DNA from 2 places in the Exiguobacterium sp. s57 genome. Region 1 is predicted to be linked to the other one. Evidence: predicted binding sites of a transcription regulator. Region 1 holds the regulator's gene; the other holds the start of a gene.
The links. The regulator Rex, encoded in region 1, represses fermentation and respiration genes when NADH is low (regulators of the CRP and FNR family bind a similar motif). The targets are predictions, from matches to a motif close to TTGTGAAATATTTCACAA.
Positions count from the first base shown of each region.

Region 2: a site for Rex is predicted at 1,978-1,995, ahead of KNO98_RS12365 (cytochrome c oxidase subunit 2A). Genes of this name have one in related genera too.

Region 1 covers NZ_JACSKR010000006.1:7,727-10,940, reverse strand. Annotated here, with positions in the region: gene tatC (twin-arginine translocase subunit TatC) at 1-706, opposite strand, end outside; gene KNO98_RS12870 (twin-arginine translocase TatA/TatE family subunit) at 710-904, opposite strand; gene KNO98_RS12865 (redox-sensing transcriptional repressor Rex) at 937-1,593, opposite strand; gene KNO98_RS12860 (ABC-F family ATP-binding cassette domain-containing protein) at 1,744-3,214, shown strand, end outside.
Region 2 covers NZ_JACSKR010000005.1:126,244-129,457, reverse strand. Annotated here, with positions in the region: gene KNO98_RS12375 (b(o/a)3-type cytochrome-c oxidase subunit 1) at 1-1,301, opposite strand, end outside; gene KNO98_RS12370 (cytochrome c oxidase subunit II) at 1,302-1,772, opposite strand; gene KNO98_RS12365 (cytochrome c oxidase subunit 2A) at 1,797-1,916, opposite strand; gene KNO98_RS12360 (Crp/Fnr family transcriptional regulator) at 2,094-2,804, opposite strand; gene KNO98_RS12355 (aldehyde dehydrogenase) at 2,954-3,214, opposite strand, start outside.

The DNA of each region.
Region 1 (3,214 bases):
TGATACGTGAAATCGATAAGCTGATCTCATATAGGAAGAAGAGCGGTAGTGACACCATGAGGTGCGACGTCAAGTCCGGTGGTGTGATGAACGCCGCGACCACGAATAGCGCAAAGTACGCGTACTTTCGAATCTTCGATAAGAAGTACGGGGTCACGACACCGATCCGGGTGAGGAACATCGTCACGACCGGTAATTGGAATAATAGACCGAACGGAATTGTCAGCTGCAACAAGAACGTGAAGTAATTATTGGCCCCGATGAGTTGTTCGAGTCCGAGGTCTTGCCCGAGGTCCGTCGAGATATCGAGGACGAGCGGGAACAACCAATAGTAGGCGAACGCAAGACCAATCAAGAACAATCCGAAGATGATCGGGATATAGGCAAGCGTGCCTTTCCGCTCATTCGGATGCAGACCGGGTGCGACAAATGCCCACACTTGATACAGTAGGAATGGGCTCGCCGCAATCAGGCCGATGACGAGCGCCAAGTTCAAGTAAATCATGAGTGGGTCCGCGACCCCAAAGGCGTTCAGTTCGAGCCCACGTTCGATGAGATCTTCTTGCAAGTACGCGAGTACATATTTGACACTCGGCAAAGCCATCAAAAAGAAGGCAAAGACGACAAATGCAGATAGCATCAGTCGTCTCCGCAGCTCTGTCAAGTGATCGGTGAGTTCCCGCTCTTGATCAGGTTGATGATTCATGGCTTACTGCTCTTTCTTTTCGATAGCTTTCTTGTCGTTCTTGTCGTTCTCGTCGTGCTCGTTCATCATGCCGTTCGTTGCATTTTTGAACTCACGAAGCGTCTGCCCGGCCGCGCGACCAAACTCCGGTAATTTCTTCGGTCCGAAGAGAATGAGTGCGATGATGGCGATGACAAATAGACTCACCCCACCTGGCATCCCGACGACGAGTGATGATGCTAGTAATTCCATTATTGATGGACCCCCTCAGCGGTTGGATAGTGTTGCATAAAGTAAATGAGTGACTGCAGCTCAATCGACAAATCGATGTGATGGACGCGAACGGTGTCCGGTACAGTGAGTCGTGCCGGTGTGAAGTTCAAGATACCCTTGATGCCGAATCGCACCAAGTCGTCTGCGACGGGCTGCGCATAGGCAGAAGGTACCGTCAAAATGGCGACGTCGATCTTGTTTTGCTTCATGATCTGTTCCATCTCATCGACGTGATGAATTGGGACGCCTGACATCGTCGTGCCGACTTTTGTCTCGTCTGCGTCGAACCCGACGACGATATGTGTGTTATTGTTTTTAAGGAAGTTATAGTTGACGAATGCCGTCCCAAGGTGACCGACCCCGACCAAGGCGACATTCGTAATCTCGTCCTGATTCAGTGTCTTTCGGAAAAAGTCTAACAGATACTGCACGTTATAGCCATATCCCTTTTTACCGAGCGCACCGAAGTACGAGAAATCACGGCGAATCGTAGCCGAATCGACCTTGACCGCCTCACTCAGTTCTGCTGAAGAGACACGTTGTTTCCCTGACGCATGCAGGCTTTGAATAAATCGATAGTATAGTGGCAACCGTTTGGCTGTCGCTTGTGGAATCTTTGGTTCGTTTTGACTCAACGGAAAGAGCCTCCTTTTTACGACACGTTACAAACGAATCTGAATTTCATACACCTTGATTGTAAACGAATTCACATGACCACTCAACGAATATACCTAAAATCGCTGAAAAATACAGTATACTAAATAGAGAGAAAGGGGTTTTTTCACTTGATCCTACTGCAAGTCAACAACTTATCCAAATCCTTCGGCGTCGAGCCGATTTTAGAAAACGTAAAACTCGAAATCCAGGAAGGTGAACGTGTCGCCCTCGTCGGTCGGAACGGTGCCGGTAAGTCCACACTTTTGAAAGTCATCGCTGGTGAATACAACTATGATTCCGGGGACATCATGAAGCCAAAAGACGTCACCATCGGCTATCTCGCCCAAGACTCAGGACTCGAATCCGACGAGACAATCTGGAACGAGATGCTCACCGTCTTCACGGACTTGATCGAGCAGGAGAAGACGCTCCGTCGCATGGAAGCCGATATGGGATCCGAACGAATCCTAAATGACGCCGCTGCGTACGAACGTCTCCTCTCTTCTTACGATGAAGAGCAGCATACGTTCAAAGAGCGTGGCGGTTACCAGTATGAAGCGACCATCCGCTCGGTCCTCCATGGGATGCGCTTCTATCCGGATGACTTCGAACGTCGCATCGACACGCTATCCGGGGGACAACGGACGCGTCTCGCCTTGGCGAAGATGCTCCTTCAAAGTCCTGACCTGCTCATCTTGGATGAGCCGACGAACCATTTGGACATCGAGACGCTCGCCTGGCTCGAGAAGTACTTGGGCGGCTATAAAGGAGCCGTCCTCATCGTCTCCCACGACCGGTACTTCCTCGACCGTGTCGTCTCGGTCGTCTATGAGCTGTCACGTCATCGGAGCCGTCGCTTCGTCGGGAACTACACGAAGTATCTCGAACAGAAGGCCGCCATTTACGAGCAAGAGAAGAAGCAGTTCGAGTCGCAGCAAGAAGAGATTGCCAAGATGCAGGATTTCATTCAGCGAAACATCGCCCGAGCGACGACGACGAAGCGTGCACAAAGCGTGCGGAAGCGTCTCGAGAAAGTCGACCGACTCGATGCCCCGGACGGTGACGAACGCAGCGCCGTCCTCTCGTTCTCCATCAAACGCCAGAGCGGGAACGATGTGTTGAGCGCGAGTGACCTCGCCATCGGGTATGAGGAAGAAATCGCCAAAAATCTCCGCTTCCAGCTGCAGCGCGGTGAATCCGTCGCGCTCGTCGGTCCGAACGGGGTCGGGAAGTCGACACTTCTCAAAGTGTTGACGAAACAACAAGCCGTCCTCACGGGTGAGATCCGTTACGGGACCGGCGTCGAGATCGGCTACTACGATCAGGAGCAACAAAACTTGTCTGACACAAACCGTGTCATCGATGAGATTTGGAACGACTGGCCGCTCATGCGTGAGCAAGAAGTGCGGAGTCTTCTCGGTCAGTTCCTCTTCAGCGGGGATGATGTCACGAAACGTGTCCTCGAACTATCGGGTGGTGAACGGGCACGTCTTACGTTAGCCAAGCTGAAGCTCGAGCAACCGAACCTCCTCATCTTAGACGAGCCGACGAACCACTTGGATCTCGACTCGAAGATGATTTTAGAGAATGCCCTCCTCG
Region 2 (3,214 bases), on a different contig from region 1:
ATACCGAACGCCCACGTTCCTGCTTGAATCAAACCAAGTTTGTTCATCGCCTTCGTCAATGTGCGACCACGAAGGACTGGTACGAGCCAATAGGCCGTCCCGAAGAACGTCAAGGCAACAGCCGTTCCGACGGTGATGTGGAAGTGTCCTGTGACCCAAAGTGTATTGTGGACCATCGCGTTCAATTGGTGCGAAGCGTTGATGATCCCACCTGCGCCGGCAGGAATGAAGAACAACATCCCGACGAATGGTGCAAGGAAACGAACATCGCCATATGGCATTTTCTTCACCCAGCCGAACAACCCTTTTGCACCAAGCGCACGTCCACGAAGTTCGAACGTCGCAAAGAGCGAGAACGCCGTCATAAACGAAGGAATGACAACTAAGAACGTCAAGATAACTTGAACGAACTTCCAAAACGGCTCAATCCCTGGCTCTGTCAATTGATGGTGGAATCCGACCGGGAATGAGAAGAGTAAGAATAACAAGAATGCCATTCGCGCCAACGCATCAGAGAAGATTTTTCCGCCGATTACTTTCGGTACGACCGTATACCACACAATATATGCCGGCATGAGCCAGAAATACACGAGCGGGTGCCCGAAGTACCAGAATAATGTACGGGATAATTCAATACCGACTGTATCTTTCCACCCGAGTGAGAGTGGGAGGAGTTGAAATAAAATCGTCGCTGCGACACCGAGTGTCGCGATGACCCAAAGTAGCATCGTCATAATACTCATATAAGCCGGGAGTGGTGGATGAACCCCTGGGTTATCACGTTTGTAATCTGCATACATCCGGAACATCGCGAACGAGGAGAACCACGTTCCGACTACGAACAGGACGAGTCCGACATAGAAGAGCGGATCTGCCATGAGCGGTGCATAAAATGTATAAAGTACAGTCCCTTTATTAGCAAGAATCATCACAGTGATCATGACAGCACCGATAATCATCGTCCAAAAACCGAGCCAAGCGACACGGGTCGGGAACGATTCAAAGCGACCGAATGACTTCGAAAGTAGCGCATATAATAGACCGATGATGAACATCGTTGTGAAGACGATTCCGAGCATGATTCCGTGAGCTGTTAGTAACTGATAATATCCAAAAATTTCAGGAATGACACCGGTCCGAATTAACGTCTGCATCAAACCAGCCAACGCACCAATCAAGACAGCGAGAATCGATACAAGAACGTGACCGTAAGCAAGACGCGCTTCTTTCGCTCCAATACTCGGAACCGGAACTCCACGCTCCATCTCCCATTGCTTCAGTTTAGATGATACATCGTTCATTTACTCCACCACCTTGATTTTAGTCGACATCATGTGATGTCCTGTTCCACAATATTCGTTACAAAGAATCAAAAATTCTCCAGCTTCCTCAAACGTGTACGTCAATGAGTTGATATGTCCAGGGACGACCATCATATTGACCGGTGTACCTGTCAACTGAAATCCGTGAACGACGTCCGGTGACGTCACGAGGAACGTCACTTTTGCACCTTTTGGAATTTCGACATTCCCTGGTGTAAAGGTAAATGCTTGTGCAATCATGACGAGCTCGTATTCATTCTCGCCAATTTGATGAAGTCCCGGTTGATCAAACGGAGCCGTCTGATTCACTTTTGCTGGGTCGATCAAATCCGCATCCGATGCAGGTTGATTTCCCGCTGCGAAGGCAGATACCCCTAGAACAGTCAAGAAAACTGCAAGCAAGATAATACCAAACGTAAGCCAATATTTTTCTAATTTATGAATATGCATGACGAGACCCTTCTCCCTGTATGTTTATCGAGTAACAAATAAGTAAAAGACCGAAGACCACATGGCGATGATGACACCTGCGACAATCATGACCGATGTAAACGTTCCTTTAAGATTTGGTTCTTGTCCATCTTTATGTTCCACGTGTAAAACCCCTTTCGCTTGTTTTTCCACCTTTATTGTACGCAATCGCTCAGGTGAAAATATGTGACATTTATCACTTCAAAAGTGACAATCACATCAATTTTGCGTAGTTTCAACACACAAAATTCACATTTTTAAAAAGGAGTCCACAAAAAAACCACCTACACATGAGGTGGTTTACAAACGACATATTCCAGCAGGACAACCCTCGCAGTGACAAAGCTCTTTCAAAAAATCAACATCGTGAATAACGATCGATTTTGCTGTTGTACTGATGACTCCGTCTTTTCGCCACTGGCTGATCAAACGGTTCACCGTCTCGCGCGGAGCTCCAATCAATTGCCCCAGTTCTCCATCGGACGGATGACGAGGAATCACAATGGTATCTTCTTCCTCTACACCATGCATGGCCGCCATCCGCAGTAATGTCGAGCCCAGCGCCCCTGGCTTTCCGTACAATAATAAGTCGCGGACTTTCATTTCCGAGTGCTTCCGCATCATCGATGTCCAGCGTAAAATTTCTCCAGCAAACCGAATATCGCGTTGCATCAGTGATTCTAGCTCACGTTTCGAAATCGTTCCAATTGTACTTTCTTCTGTCGTCTCGATACTGTATGAACTCGGGAAAGCTTCCACGATATCGAACTCACCGAAGAAATCATCTGGTCCATACATGAACATGACGAGTGGATTTCCTTTTTTCGTGATTTTCGTAAATTTAACAGAACCACTCTTTAAGTAAAAGAACTTATCACACTTCTCGCCTTCCCAACACACGATACTTGCTTTTGGATGATGCTGAATCGTCATCATTTCAAGTAACAGTTGTTTCGTTTCATCTGAAAATACAAAACTGTTCGGCTGAGTCGTTCCACATTGCATTGACATAAGTCGTTGCTCCCTCCACATTTCATTCGTCCGTTCCATTTATGACTTTATTATACAAGAGTGTGACAGGAAGAATCGTAAAAGTATGTGACATTTCAAACAATCTTTAAAAAAGAGATTCGGCTATTCTCCCGAATCTCTCTGCTTGTTTAACGCTGAATCAACCGAATCAATTTTTCTGCCGGTTTGAAGTTCGGATACCGGACTGGTAAATCGAATTTTGTCGTATTCTTTAAAATCGATTTGGCGTGACTGAACGTTTCAAAACTCGTTCGACCGTGATAAGCCCCCATCCCGCTCTCGCCGACTCCGCCAAACGGAAGGTTCGGATTCGTCAAGTGCATGATGACATCGTTCATGCACCCTCCGCCAAAGGAAAGATGTTTCATAACTGTTTTTTCCACGTCTTT